Cupriavidus necator N-1: one gene and its partner. The protein of the gene in region 1 interacts with the protein of each later gene in a pairwise test. Links are inferred from orthologs where the notes say so. Each region holds a gene or a part of one and is shown on either strand. Other genes may lie near its edges. The genes, in order: cysM and accC.

Region 1 (10,288 bases):
CCGACCATGGCAAGCCAATGCGCGTGCTGGAGGCGGTGGAATCGGTCAACGGCGCGCAGAAGCGCGTGCTGGGCGACAAGGTCGTGCGCCGCTTCGGCGATGACCTGACCGGCCGCACCTTTGCCGTGTGGGGCCTGGCCTTCAAGCCCAACACCGACGACATGCGCGAGGCGCCGTCGCGGGTGCTGGCGCGCGAACTGGTGTCGCGCGGCGCGTCGCTGCGCATGCACGACCCGGTGTCGATGGCCGAAGCCCGGCGCGTGCTGGATGCCGACCTGGCCGACCTGCCGGGCGGCGCCGCGCGCGTGAGTTTCCATGAGAACCAGATGGATGCGCTGGACGGCGCCGACGCGCTGGTGATCGTGACCGAATGGAAGGTGTTCCGCAGCCCCGACTTCGGCCAGATCAAGCGGCGCCTGAAGACCCCGGTGATCTTCGACGGGCGCAACCTGTATGAGCCCGAGGCCATGGTCGAGAACGGCGTGGAGTACCACGCCATCGGCCGCCCGACCCGGCCGGCCGTGAACGAATGAGGCGCCGGCGGGTCAACGGACTCATCAACCGATAAGCTAGCGCGACGGCTGCGGCCGTCGCGATATTGCCAAGGATCTTCATGAACAAGACCGTCATTCCGCAGGAGCAGATCCGGCAGTCCCATATCCTGGTGGTCGGCGACATGATGCTGGACCGCTACTGGTTCGGCGATGTGGAACGGATCTCGCCGGAAGCGCCGGTGCCGGTGGTGCAGGTCAAGCGCAGCGACGAGCGCCTGGGCGGCGCCGCCAACGTGGCCCGCAATGCCGCGGCATTGGGCGCACGCGTGGGCATGCTGGGCGTGGTCGGCGACGACGAGCCGGCCCGAACGCTCGAAACGTTGCTGGGCGAGAGCCACGTGCAGCCCTATCTGCACCGCGATCCCAAGCTCAACACCACCATCAAGCTGCGCGTGGTGGCGCACCAGCAGCAGTTGCTGCGCGTGGATTTCGAGAGCGCGCCGGCGCATGAAGTGCTGGCCGCGGTACAGGACCGCTTCCTGGCCCTGATCAACGACTACCAGGTGCTGGTGCTTTCCGATTACGGCAAAGGCGGCCTGACCCACGTCACGCGCATGATCGACGCCAGCCGCGCAGCCGGGCGCAAGGTGCTGATCGACCCCAAGGGAGACGACTACTCGCGCTACCGCGGCGCCACCCTGATCACCCCCAACCGGGCCGAGATGCGTGCCGTGGTCGGCGCCTGGAAGACCGAGGCCGACCTGACCATCCGCGCGCAGAACCTGCGCCGCGGGCTGCAGTTGGAGGCACTGCTGCTGACGCGCTCGGAAGAGGGCATGACGCTCTACACCGAGGCCGAAGTGCTGCACGTCTCCGCCCAGGCGCGCGAGGTCTATGATGTATCGGGTGCTGGCGATACCGTGATTGCCACGCTCGCCACCATGCTGGGTGCCGGCGTGCCGCTCAAGGAAGCCGTGCAGCTTGCCAATCGTGCCGGCGCCATCGTGGTGGGCAAGCTTGGTACCGCCGTCGTCTCCTATTCTGAATTGTTCGGCGCCGCCCCGTGAGGCGTGGCGCCCCCATCCTGATCCGACCATGACCATCATCGTCACCGGCGCCGCTGGCTTTATCGGCAGCAACCTCGTCAAGGGTCTGAACGACCGCGGCGAGACCAACGTCATCGCCGTCGATAACCTGACCCGTGCCGACAAGTTCCACAACCTGGTCGACTGCGAGATCTCCGACTACCTTGACAAGCAGGACTTCCTCGCGCGCTTAGCCCGCGGCGAGTTCGGCAAGGTGCGGGCGGTATTCCATGAAGGCGCGTGCTCCGACACCATGGAGACCGACGGCCGCTACATGATGGAGAACAACTACCGTTACACGCTGTCGCTGATGGAGAGCTGCCTGGAACAAGGCACGCAGTTCCTGTACGCGTCGTCGGCGGCCACCTACGGCGCCTCGCAGGTGTTCCGCGAAGACCGCGAGTTCGAGCGCCCGCTGAACGTGTACGGCTACTCCAAGTTCCTGTTCGACCAGATCGTGCGGCGCCGGCTGCCGTCGGCGCTGTCGCAGATCGTGGGCTTCCGCTACTTCAACGTGTACGGCCCGCGTGAAACGCACAAGGGCCGCATGGCCTCGGTTGCCTACCACAACTTCAACCAGTTCCGCGCCGACGGCACGGTGAAGCTGTTCGGCGAGTACGGCGGCTATGCCCCCGGCATGCAGAGCCGCGACTTCGTCTCGGTCGAGGACGTGGTCAAGGTCAACCTGCACTTCTTTGACCATCCGGACAAGTCCGGCATCTTCAACCTCGGCACCGGCCGCGCGCAGCCGTTCAACGACATCGCCGCCACCGTGGTCAACACCCTGCGCGAGGCCGAAGGCAAGCCGCGCCTGTCGCTGGAAGAACTGGTGCAGGAAGGCCTGCTCGAGTACGTCAAGTTCCCCGATGCGCTGCGCGGCAAGTACCAGTGCTTTACGCAGTCGGATGTGTCGAAGCTGCGCAGCGCCGGCTACAGCGAGCCCTTCCTGTCCGTCGAGGAAGGCGTGGCGCGCTACTGCCGCTGGCTGATCGAACGCGCCGGCTGATACCGGCGCGCAACCGGCTGACACGCTTTCGTGCGGCCGGTGTCAACTTTTGTTGCTGCATGGGCCGCCGCTGCGGCCCGCCCCTATCCTGACCTGACCTCGCCGCCCCGGCGGGGGGTGGTACCTCAGACCATCCACAGGAAAGGAGAGCCTTCATTTTCAAGCATTGGGTCCGGCAACTTGCCCGGCGTTTTTCCCTGGTTTCCCTCGCTGCAACCATCTGCCTGTTCGCGGGCGGTGCCGCGCATGCCGCCATCGATGTCAATACGGCGGACGAGGCGGCCCTGACCTCGGTCAAGGGCGTGGGACCAGCCACCGCCCGCAACATCATCGACGAACGCAACAAGCGTGGGCCCTACAAGGACGCCGCGGACCTGGCCGAGCGCGTCAGTGGCATCGGGCCGAAGTCCGTGGCGAAGCTGCAGGACGCTGGCCTTGCCATCGGCACGAAGGGAACCGCAGCAGCGGCGCCGCCTGCGGCCGCCACCCCGGCCAAGACAGCCAAGGCAGCGCCCGCTGGCGCCGCCAAGCCAGCGCGCTGACAGGGTCACGGTCCGGCGTCCGGCCGCGCAGCGGCCGGACGCTCTCCGTGCTGGTATGGGTTGTGCTAGACCCTTGCCGCTTCGCACGCCCCGTGGCGGCGGAGTATCATGCGGACGCCGCGCCGGCAGGATCTGCCGCGCGCGGCTGCCGACAGGCACGCATCTACCAGACAACCAGGCACAAACGCGGCGGCTGCCGACCAGGCGGCCAGCCCGGACCACAGGGAGCAGAACAATATGGCGAATGGCGAGGACGCGGGATTCCTGCCGCAATGGCGGCTCAAGACCGAAGGCGTGATCGGGCCGGATGAGCGGCTGCCCGCCGGACAGACGCTGCTGGCCGGCATCCAGCACGTGGTGGCGATGTTCGGCTCGACCGCCATTGCACCGATCCTGATGGGTTTCAACCCGAATATCGCCATCCTGTTTTCCGGCATCGGCACGCTGATCTTCTTCCTGTGCGTGCGCGGGCGGGTGCCGAGCTACCTTGGCTCCAGCTTCGCCTTCATCGCCGTGGTGATCGCTGCCACTGGCTACGCGGGCAGCGGCCCCAACCTCAATATCCCGGTGGCGCTGGGCGGCATCATCGCCGCCGGTGCGCTGTACACGGTGATCGGCCTGATCGTGCAGGCGGTGGGCTACGCCTGGGTCGAAAAGCTGATGCCGCCGGTGGTGACCGGGGCGATCGTCGCGGCGATCGGGCTGAACCTGGCCCCGGTGGCGGTCAAGGCGGTCAGCGGCGCGGCCCTCGATACCTGGGTGGGCCTGCTGACGGTGGTGGCCGTGGGGCTGGTGGCGGTGCGCGCGCCCGGCATGATCGGGCGTCTGCCGGTGCTGATCGGCGGCCTGGCCGGCTACCTCGCCTACTACCTGGGCACCAACGTGATGGGGCTGGGCAAGCCGATCGACTTCTCGGGCGTGGCAGCGGCCAGCTGGTTCGGGCTGCCGGCGTTCACCGCACCGACCTTCGAGTTCAGCGCCATGCTGCTGATCGCGCCGGTGGCGATTGTGCTGGTGGCGGAGAACCTGGGCCATATCAAGGCCATCGGCGTGATGACCGGGCGCAACCTGGACCCGTATATCGGCCGTGCCTTTATCGGCGACGGCATCGCGACCATGCTGTCGGCCAGCGGCGGCGGCACCGGCGTGACCACTTATGCCGAGAACATGGGCGTGATGGCGGTCACCAAGATCTACTCGACGCTGATCTTCGTGGTGGCGGCCGCGGTGGCTATCCTGCTGGGCTTCTCGCCCAAGTTCGGTGCGCTGATCCTGACCATCCCGGGTCCGGTGATCGGCGGGTTGACCATCGTCGTGTTCGGCCTGATCGCAGCGACAGCGGGCCGGATCTGGGTGCAGAACAAGGTGGACTTCTCCAGCTCGCGCAACCTGATCACGGTTGGCGCCACGCTGACGGTGGCAGCCGGCGACCTGACGCTGAAGCTGGGCGGCATGACGCTGGGCGGCATCGGTACTGCCACCTTCGGCTGCATCCTGCTGTACCACCTGCTGGGCGAAGGCAACCACGAAGAAGGCTGAGCCACGGCAGGATGGGCGCAGGCGGGCGGGAGGCAGCGTAAATCCCGCCTGCCGGCGAGGGATAGGTGTCTGGATTACAATGGCCGGCGAATTGGAATCCCCCGTTTGCGACCCTCTTTCGCGACCCCTCGCCCCATGGCCTACAAGACAATTGAAGACACCATCGGCAACACGCCGCTGGTCAGACTGCAGCGCATCCCCGGTGCCGCCAACGACGCGCGCGGCAATGTGATCCTCGGCAAGCTCGAAGGCAACAACCCGGCCGGTTCGGTCAAGGACCGCCCCGCGGTGTCGATGATCGCCCGGGCCGAGGCGCGCGGGCGCATCAAGCCGGGCGACACCCTGATCGAGGCGACTTCCGGCAATACCGGCATCGCGCTGGCCATGGCAGCCGCCATCCGCGGCTACAAGATGGTGCTGATCATGCCCGAGGACCTGAGCCTCGAGCGCCGCCAGAGCATGGCGGCCTACGGTGCCGAGATCATCCTGACCCCGGTCAAGGGCGGCATGGAGTACGCCCGCGACCTGGCGGATTCGATGGAGCGCGACGGCAAGGGCGTGATCCTCGACCAGTTCGCCAACCCGGACAACCCGCAGGCCCACTACGAGGGCACCGGGCCGGAGATCTGGCGCGATACCGACGGCCGCATCACCCACTTCGTTTCTGCGATGGGCACCACCGGCACCATTACCGGCGTGTCGCGCTACCTGAAGGAACAGAACCCGGAGATCCAGGTCATCGGCGCGCAGCCGGCCGACGGCTCGCGCATCCCGGGCATCCGCAAGTGGCCCGAGGCGTATCTGCCCAAGATCTACGATGCCAGCTACATCGACCGCACCGAGCCGGTGAGCCAGGGCGACGCCGAGCACATGGCGCGGCGCATGGCATCCGAAGAGGGCATCTTCTGCGGCATTTCGGCGGCCGGCGCGCTCTGTGTTGCGCTGCGCATTGCCGAGGAAGTGGAGAACGCCACCATCGTCTTCGTGGTGTGCGACCGCGGCGACCGCTACCTGTCGACCGGCGTGTTCCCGGCGTGACCTGAACCGGTGCCAACAAGAAAGGCCTCGCAAATTGCGAGGCCTTTTTGCTTTGGCGGGCAGCTGGCATCAACCCATCGCCGCCTTGACCGCCTCGCCCAGCTGGTACACCGCCAGCGCATAGAAGAAGCTGCGGTTGTAGCGTGTCAGCACGTAGAAGTTGCGCAGGCCGAGCAGGTATTCGGTCGGTTGGTCGGGGGTGGGCAGGTCCACCACCAGCACGCCGGTCTCGCCTTCGCGCACGGGGTCGATCGGCTCGTCCACGCGCAAGCCGGCGCGGGTCAGCTGGTTGAGCGTGCGCGTGGGCCATGGCTCGCCGTCGGCCGCCGCCGTGGCGACACCCAGGCTGCCGGCGTCGCCGGCAATGCGCCACACCACCGGGCGGCCCGGCTCCCAGCCGTGCAGCTGCAGGAAGCGCGCGACACTGCCGATGGCATCGGTAGGGCTGTTGCGCAGGTCGATGCGACCGTTGTTGTCGTAGTCGATGGCGTATTCGCGCAGGCTGGTCGGCATGAACTGCGGGATGCCGATCGCGCCCGCGAAGGAGCCCAGCACCGAGTACACGTCGGTGCGGGTGTCGCGGCACCACAGCAGGTAGTCGGCCAGCTGGTTGCGGAACAGCGTGCTGCGGGCTTCGCGGTTGGGCGTGTCCGGGTAGTCGAAGGCGAGCGTGGACAGCGAGTCGAGCACGCGGAAGGTGCCCATGTCGCGGCCGTAGATGGTTTCCACGCCGATGATGCCGACGATGACCGAGGCCGGTACGCCGAACTCGGCTTCGGCACGGCGCAGCGTGTCGCGGTTGTCCTGCCAGAAGCGCACGCCCGCGTTGATGCGGATCGGCTCGATAAAGCGCGAGCGGTAGGTGCGCCAGCTTTTGCGGCCGGTGGTGGCGGGCGGCATGATCAGCCGCACCACGGTGGCCGAATAGACCGCCTGGCTAAACCACTCCTGCAGCATCCCGCGGTCAAGGCGGTGGCGGGCCACCATCTCGTCGATAAACGCGCGGGTCTGCGGATTGTCGCGGTAGCGGCCGGGTTCGATCTCTTCCTCGCGCATGCTGACGCGGCGCTTGCCCGCGGCGAGCAGGCTGGGGGAGAGGCCGCAGAGTCCGAGTGCGGCAGCGGAAAGCGCGGCGCCCAGCAGGGGGCGTCGCAGTGAGCGCTGGGTGTCGGTCATGATGTCCTTTGCAAGTCGCACCGAGTATAGCGGATGCCACTGCGGCAACTACGGGCAAGCCGTCACGGCATGGCGCGCCAGTGCCGCTGGGTGGCATGGGCTGGCGTGTGCTAACGTAGCGATTGGAGACAACATTGCGACGATAAGAGATGCCGACAGGCTATTACACGCACCCCGAGTTCCAGCGGCACGAGATGGGGCATTTCCATCCTGAGTGCCCGGAACGCCTGCAGGCGATCGAGGATCACCTGATTTCGCACGGCCTGGACGGGCTGCTGGAGCGCCGCGAAGCCCCGCCCGCCACGCGCGAGCAGCTGGAGCGCGTGCACCGTCCCGACTATGTCGATTCGCTCGAACGCGCCAGCCCGGCCAGCGGCTATCACGCGATCGATCCGGATACCTCGATGAACTCGCACACGCTTGCCGCCGCCACGCTGGCCGCGGGCGCGGCGGTGGCGGCCACCGATGCGGTGATCGCGGGCGAGTTCGAGAACGCGTTCTGCTGCGTGCGCCCGCCCGGCCACCACGCCGAGCCTGACCGCGCCATGGGCTTCTGCTTCTACAACAACGTCGCCATTGCCGCGCGCCACGCGCTGCGGGCGCACGGCCTGGAGCGCGTGGCCATCATCGATTTCGACGTGCACCACGGCAACGGCACCGAAGCGGCGTTCCGCGGCGACGAGCAGGTGATGATGTGCAGCATCTTCCAGCACCCGTTCTATCCGTACAGCGGCACCGAGCATCTCGCGCCCAATATGGTCAACATCCCGCTGCCGGCCTATACCAACGGCGTGGCCGTGCGTGAAGTGGTCGAGACCATCTGGCTGCCGCGGCTCAATGAATTCCGCCCGCAGATGCTGTTTATCTCCGCCGGCTTTGATGCGCACCGCGAGGACGACCTGGGCCAGATGGGCCTGGTGGAGCAGGACTACGCCTGGATTACCGGCCAGTTGGTGGACCTTGCGCGCGTCCATGCGCAGGGCCGCATCGTCAGCTGCCTGGAGGGGGGCTACAACCTGAGCGCGCTGGGCCGCAGCGTGCTGGCGCACCTGAAGGTGCTGCTGGAACGATAGGAGAGCATGGCCATGGCCGAGAACGATGCGCGCGTGGACGCGCCGCTGCTGACCGAAGTGCGCGACACCGCGGGCGTGGTGCGACTGACCATGAATCGGCCGCAGGCGTTCAATGCGCTGTCAGAAGGGCTGCTCGACGCGCTGACCGAGGCCCTCGGCCGGCTGGCGTCGGACCACACCGTGCGCGTGGTGGTGCTGGCCGGCGCCGGCAAGGCCTTCTGCGCCGGGCACGACCTGCGCGAGATGCGGGCCTCGCCGTCGCACGACTACTACCGGCGCCTGTTCGACCGCTGCACCCGCATGATGATGGTGATCCAGAAGATGCCGCAGCCGGTGCTTGCGCGCGTGCAGGGCATCGCCACGGCGGCGGGCTGCCAGCTGGTGGCCATGTGCGACCTTGCGGTGGCCGCCGACGATGCGCGCTTTGCGGTATCCGGCGTCAACCTGGGCCTGTTCTGCTCGACGCCCGGGGTGGCGTTGTCGCGCAACCTGCACCGCAAGCAGGCAATGGAGATGCTGCTGACCGGCGACATGATCGACGCCGAAACCGCCCGTGAGCGCGGGCTGGTGAACCGGGTGGTGCCCGCTGGGCAGCTGGACCAAGAGGTGGCGCGCCTGGCCGCCAGCATCTGCGCCAAGCCGGCCGCCGCGGTGGCCGCGGGCAAGGGCCTGTTCTACCGCCAGCTGGAAATGGGCATCGAGGCCGCCTACCAGCTCGCCGGCCAGACCATGGCCTGCAACATGATGGACGAGTCGGCGCTGGAGGGGGTGCAGGCCTTCATTGACAAGCGTTCGCCGTCCTGGCGTGGCTCATAGTCGACTTTCTCGCTTCTTATATGCCGGGAACGTATAAAGACATCGGCAAAAAGTCGTTTATGGTATGAAGCGAATCGCATAAAATACGCGCTTCAGAAAAATAACGAGCGGCAACAGCGCTGGAGATCCCTCGCCTGTTGCCGTTTTCTTTTGGTCACCTTTCCATGATCGAACTGCAAGGACTGTCGCAGCGCTTCCCGGGCGCGTCTGGCGACGTGCATGCATTGCGGGACGTCAGCCTGTCGATAGCGGCGGGCGAAGTCTTCGGCATTATCGGCCGCAGCGGCGCCGGCAAGAGCACCCTGGTACGCGCCATCAATCTGCTGAACCGGCCCTCGAGCGGCCGCGTGATTGTCGCGGGCCAGGAACTGACAGCGCTGGACACGGGCGCGCTGCGCCTGGCACGCCGCGAGATCGGCATGATCTTCCAGCACTTCAACCTGCTGTCGTCGCGCACGGTGTATGAGAACGTGGCGCTGCCGCTGGAACTGGCCGGCAAGCCCAAGGCCGAGATCGCCGCGACGGTGCTGCCGCTGCTGGACCTGGTGGGCCTGTCGGAGCTGAAGGACCGCTATCCGGCGCAGATCAGCGGCGGGCAGAAGCAGCGCGTGGGCATTGCACGCGCTCTTGCCAGCAAGCCCAAGGTGCTGCTGTCGGACGAGGCCACTTCCGCGCTGGACCCGGAAACCACCCGCTCCATCCTGGAACTGCTCAAGCAGATCAACCGCGACCTGGGCCTGACCATCGTGATGATCACGCACCAGATGGAAGTCATCAAGCAGGTCTGCGACCGCGTGGCCGTGCTTGAAGCCGGCCAGGTGGTGGAGACCGGGCGCGTGATCGACGTATTCCTGCGCCCGCAGCACGACGTCACGCGCGCCATGATCGGCGACGTCATCTCGCAGGAGCTGCCGGCCAGCGTGCTCAAGCGCGTGGAGAGCCGGCTGGGCAACGGGCGCGACCACGTCTACCGCCTGGCCTTCACCGGCGAGGGCGTGGACCAGCCGGTGCTGGCCCAGGCAATCCGCCGCTACGGGCTGGACTTCAATATCTTGCACGGCCATATCGACGAGATCCAGGGCCAGGCCTTCGGCTCGCTGGCGATCATGGCCACGGGCGAACTGGCCGACGTGAAGGCGGCGATGGAATACCTGCAGGCGCAAGGCGTCGTGGTGGAGGAGTTCGAGCATGTGGTCTGAAATGTTTGACCTGTTCCTGACCTCGTTCAACGAGACCCTGGTGATGGTGGCGATCTCGGGCGTGGTCGGCTCGCTGCTGGGCGTGCCGCTGGGCGTGCTGCTGCACCTGACCAACCGCGGCGGCGTGCTGTCGCACCCGTTGTTCAACCGCAGCATCGGCGTGGTGGTCAACGCGGCGCGCTCGATCCCGTTCATCATCCTGCTGGTGGTGGTGATCCCGTTCACGCGCTTTATCGTCGGCTCGTCGATCGGCACCACCGCGGCAATCGTGCCGCTGACCATCGCGGCGATCCCGTTTATCGCGCGCCTGGTGGAAAGCG
Region 2 (4,704 bases), 2.4 Mb from region 1 along the record:
CCGTGCTCAACGGCACCGCCACCGAGCACTCCGATATCTATCTGCAGTGCTTCTGCGACAGCGCCAAGGATGCGACGCTGCACCTGATCAACGCCGGCGTGGACTTCGAGACCAGCGAGAGCCGGCATTTCGGCGGCCGCGGCGAGGTCGAGACCCTCAGCTTCCTGTGGAAGGGCCAGTGGCCCGACCGCCGCGAGGCCCGGCTGCTCGCCGGCGAGGTGCGCGCGGAACTGGGTGCCCCAGTCGGCATTCATATAGCACTGTATGATGCCGTCGACGAACGCGGCGCCGTGCGTGCCGACGCCTCGGGGCGCCCGGCCCGCGCCGACGTGCAGGCGGTACGGGCGCTGATGGACGCGCCCGGCGATGCCGACCCGGCCTGACGCCCGCCCCTACTACACAGGTCCGAGCCATCCCCATGACTGAAACCGTTTCCTCGCCCGCCCGCCGCTCCCGCCTCTGGCTGTGGATCGCCGTGGCCGTGGTCGCCTGCGCCACCGGCGCACTGGCCGGCCATTTCGTGTTCTCGCCCAAGCCCGCCAGCGACCAGGCGGTGGAAACCTTCTTCCAGACACGCCTGCCCGACGCCGCCGGCGCTGACCTGGACCTGGGCAAGCTGCGCGGCAAGACCGTGGTGATCAACTTCTGGGCGCCCTGGTGCGGGCCGTGTGTCGAGGAAATGCCGGAGCTGACCGCGCTGCATGAGGAATACAAGAGCCGCCAGGTCGAGTTTGTCGGCATCGGCATCGATTCCGCCGCCAATATCCAGCAGTTCACCACGAAGGTCCCGGTGGCCTACCCGCTCGCCGTGGCCGGTTTTGCCGGCACCGAGCTGTCGCGCAACTTCGGCAACAGCGCCGGCGGCCTGCCCTATACCGTGGTGATCAACCCGGACGGATCGGTGAAGTATCGCAAGATGGGACGGGTGACGGCTGAGGAACTGCGGGCCGTGCTGCCACGCGCCTGAGCATATTCTTCCGCCAAGTTCGCTGAATTTCGGTTTTCTTCAGCGATTTGTTTCGCCGGGGCACCAAAACGGCCAGAAAGTGCTTCAAGGGCCGCCGAAGCGTCGCAAAGGTCGCCAAGCCTTGTATCGCGCGCTAGACAAATCCCTCTAAGCTACGGTAATCTCCGCGCAATTTCGTTGATCTGGTCGAGCCGCCGTGACTGCAACCCGCTCCCTCCGTCGCTCAGCCCGCTACCGCAAGGTGCTGGTCCTGCATGGGCCAAACCTGAACCTGCTGGGCACGCGCGAGCCAGAAACCTACGGGTACACGACGCTTGCCGATATCGACGCGGCCCTCGCCGAACGCGCGGCAAAAGCCGGCGTTTCGCTGGATACGTTCCAGTCCAACCATGAGGGGGCACTGGTCGACCGCATCCACGCCGCACGCGCGGAAGGGGTCGAGTTCATCATCATCAACCCGGCTGCCTACACGCACACCAGCGTGGCACTGCGCGATGCCCTGGCCGGCGTGGCGATCCCGTTCGTCGAGGTGCACCTGTCCAACGTGCACCGGCGCGAAAGCTTTCGCCACCACTCCTATTTCTCTGACGTGGCGGTCGGAGTGATCTGCGGGCTCGGCTGGCAGGGTTACCTGCTGGCGCTGGACTATGTGCTGGACCAGGAGCAGCCGCCACCCGAGAGTTCGGGGAGCTGAACTCCCAAGATTTTTTCGACAACCTGCGCGCGCCGCCCGGCGGCCTGCGCCCGTTGGCGTGCCTCGGCACGGCGGGCGCGGATTTCCGGTGGCCGGCAACACGATTCTTCCGCCGCGGCCCGTCCCGGGCAGCGGCCGGATAACCCGATTCAGGAGGATAAAAAGATGGACCTGCGCAAGCTGAAGACGCTTATCGACCTGGTGGCCGAATCCGGCATCTCCGAGCTGGAAGTCACCGAAGGCGACGGCAAGGTACGCATCGTCAAGCAACCGCCGCAAATCGTCGCCGCGCCGATGGCCATGCCGCAGATGCAGGCGCTGCCGCCCGCCGCGGCCGCCGCACCGGCTGCGGCACCGGCTGCAGAGCCCGTCGCCCAGCTGCCCGCCGGCCATGTGGTGACCTCGCCGATGGTAGGCACGTTCTACCGTGCGCCGTCGCCGGGCGCCGCGCCGTTCGTCAACGTCGGCGACTCGGTCAAGGAAGGCCAGACCGTCTGCATCATCGAAGCCATGAAGCTGCTCAACGAAATCGAGTGCGACAAGGCCGGCGTCATCAAGGAAATCCTGGTCGAGAACGGCCAGGCCGTCGAATACGGCCAGCCGCTGTTCGTCATCGGCTGATCCTGACCGGCATGCCATGCCGCACGCTGCCATCGGCCACGCAAGTGGCCCCCGCAGCAGTGCCCGCGCGGCATGCCATGGCGTTGTTTGGCGCCAGGGACGTTGTGGGCTTCGCGGCCCGTTCCGTGCAGTTCCATGCAGTTCCGCGCAGTATGGCGGCCGCGGCGGCGACAGCCCCCGGGCCGCGCGCCCGGCGTGCCGTTGCGGCACGCAGCGGGACCGCTACTGTTCTCGCAGAGAGAGACCATGTTTGAAAAAATTCTGATCGCGAACCGCGGCGAAATCGCTCTTCGCATCCAGCGCGCCTGCCGCGAACTGGGCATCAAGACGGTCGTGGTGTACTCCGAGGCCGACAAGGAGGCCAAGTACGTACGCCTGGCAGACGAAGCCGTCTGCATCGGCCCGGCCCCGTCGCCGCTGTCATACCTGAACATGCCGGCCATCATCTCGGCCGCCGAAGTGACCGACGCGCAAGCCATCCACCCCGGCTACGGCTTCCTGTCCGAGAACGCCGATTTTGCCGAGCGTGTGGAGAAATCCGGCTTCGTCTTTATCGGCCCGACCGCCGACAGCATCCGCCTGATGGGCGACAAGGTGTCGGCCAAGCAATCCATGATCAAGGCCGGCGTGCCGTGCGTGCCCGGCTCGGACGGCGCCCTGCCCGACGACCCCAAGGAAATCCTGGCCACTGCGCGCCGCGTGGGCTACCCGGTGATCATCAAGGCCGCAGGCGGCGGCGGTGGCCGCGGCATGCGCGTGGTGCACACGGAAGCCGCGCTGATCAACGCCGTCAACATGACGCGCGAAGAAGCCGGGCGCGCCTTCGGCAATCCCGAGGTCTACATGGAGAAGTTCCTTGAGAACCCGCGCCATGTGGAAATCCAGATCCTCGCCGACCAGCACCGCCAGGCGATCTGGCTGGGCGAGCGCGACTGCTCGATGCAGCGCCGCCACCAGAAGGTGATCGAGGAAGCGCCCGCACCGCACATTCCGCGCCGCCTGATCGAGCGCATCGGCGACCGCTGCGCCGAGGCCTGCAAGAAGATGGGCTATCGCGGCGCCGGCACGTTCGAGTTCCTGTACGAGAACAACGAGTTCTACTTCATCGAGATGAACACGCGCGTGCAGGTCGAGCACCCGGTCACCGAGATGATCACCGGCATCGACATTGTGCAGGAGCAGATCCGCATCGCCTTCGGCGAGAAGCTGCGCTTGCGCCAGAAGGATGTGCAGTTCCGTGGCCACGCGATCGAATGCCGCGTGAACGCCGAGGATCCGTTCAAGTTCACGCCGTCGCCGGGCCGCATCACCGCCTGGCACATGCCCGGCGGTCCGGGTGTGCGGGTCGACTCGCACGCGTATGATGGTTACTTCGTCCCGCCCAACTACGATTCGATGATCGGCAAGATCATTACTTACGGTGCCACGCGCGAGCAGGCCATTGCCCGCATGCGCATCGCGCTGTCGGAAATGGTGGTGGACGGGATCCAGACCAACGTGCCGCTGCACCGCGAGCTGATGATGGATGCCAACTTCGTTGAAGGCGGCACCAGCATCCACTACCTCGAGCATCGCCTGGCGGAGCGCGCGAAGGCCTGACGCAACGTTACCCGCAATACACAAGCAGCAAGCAAGGAAGCCCGTGGCATTTCAGGAATGTGTGATCGAAGTGGCGCAGGACCAGGCCGAAGCCTGGTCTGATGCCCTGTTCGACCTCGGCGCGCTGTCGGTCTCGGTGGAAGATGCCGATGCCGACACGCCCGACGAGCAGCCGCTCTTTGGCGAGCCCGGGCTGGAACCGAAGCAACTCGCGTGGAACCGCTCGCGCGTGGTGGCGCTGTTCGGCGACGATGCCGATCCGGCCGTGGTGGTAGCGGCAGCCGCCAACCAGCTTGGCATCGATCCGGTGCCGGCCTACCAGCTGCGCGCGGTCGAGGACCAGGACTGGGTGCGGCTGACGCAATCCCAGTTCGAGCCGATCCGCATCGGCGAGCGCATCTGGGTGGTGCCGTCGTGGCACGAAGCACCCGAGCCCGATGCCGTGGTGCTGGAACTCGACCCGGGCCTGGCCTTCGGCACCGGCAGCCATCCCACCACGCGGCTGTGCATGCAGTGGCTGGAGCAGAACCTGAAGCCGGGCGAGACCGTGCTCGACTACGGCTGCGGCTCCGGCATCCTGGCCATCGTGGCGCGCAAGCTGGGCGCGGGCGACACCGTCGGCATCGACATCGATCCCAACGCGGTGGAAGCGTCGCGCTACAACGCCGAGCGCAACCGGGTGGAAGCCTCGTTCGCGCTTCCCGAATCGGTATCCGAGGCCAGCTACGACCTGGTGGTCGCCAATATCCTGTCCAATCCGCTCAAGCTGATGGCCGCCATGCTGAGCGCGCGCGTGCGCGCCGGCGGACGGCTGGTGCTGTCC

Evidence for each region.
Region 2: the proteins of cysM (region 1) and accC interact in binary tests that used the Escherichia coli proteins (3 or more experiments, as listed by UniProt). The link is inferred for Cupriavidus necator N-1 from one-to-one orthologs.

Annotation. Positions count from the first base shown.
Region 1 is NC_015726.1:839,204-849,491, forward strand. What follows is about bases 3,809-6,752. They hold cysM (cysteine synthase CysM), read left to right. Parts: upstream 3,809-4,801; coding sequence 4,802-5,704; downstream 5,705-6,752. Other genes in these bases: CNE_RS03985 (solute carrier family 23 protein), read left to right, coding at 3,809-4,666; mltB (lytic murein transglycosylase B), read right to left, coding at 5,774-6,752. In the rest of the region: CNE_RS03965 (UDP-glucose dehydrogenase family protein), read left to right, coding at 1-533; rfaE1 (D-glycero-beta-D-manno-heptose-7-phosphate kinase), read left to right, coding at 614-1,561; rfaD (ADP-glyceromanno-heptose 6-epimerase), read left to right, coding at 1,590-2,585; CNE_RS03980 (ComEA family DNA-binding protein), read left to right, coding at 2,741-3,127; more of CNE_RS03985, read left to right, coding at 3,365-3,808; more of mltB, read right to left, coding at 6,753-6,880; CNE_RS04000 (histone deacetylase family protein), read left to right, coding at 7,030-7,953; CNE_RS04005 (enoyl-CoA hydratase), read left to right, coding at 7,966-8,769; CNE_RS04010 (methionine ABC transporter ATP-binding protein), read left to right, coding at 8,934-9,968; CNE_RS04015 (methionine ABC transporter permease), read left to right, coding at 9,958-10,288. UniProt on the Escherichia coli protein: Two cysteine synthase enzymes are found. Both catalyze the same reaction. Cysteine synthase B can also use thiosulfate in place of sulfide to give cysteine thiosulfonate as a product.
Region 2 is NC_015726.1:3,253,181-3,257,884, forward strand. What follows is about bases 1,833-4,704. They hold accC (acetyl-CoA carboxylase biotin carboxylase subunit), read left to right. Parts: upstream 1,833-2,528; coding sequence 2,529-3,881; downstream 3,882-4,704. Other genes in these bases: accB (acetyl-CoA carboxylase biotin carboxyl carrier protein), read left to right, coding at 1,833-2,282; prmA (50S ribosomal protein L11 methyltransferase), read left to right, coding at 3,925-4,704. Outside these bases: CNE_RS15250 (hypothetical protein), read left to right, coding at 1-383; CNE_RS15255 (TlpA family protein disulfide reductase), read left to right, coding at 419-967; aroQ (type II 3-dehydroquinate dehydratase), read left to right, coding at 1,164-1,661; more of accB, read left to right, coding at 1,827-1,832. UniProt on the Escherichia coli protein: This protein is a component of the acetyl coenzyme A carboxylase complex; first, biotin carboxylase catalyzes the carboxylation of the carrier protein and then the transcarboxylase transfers the carboxyl group to form malonyl-CoA.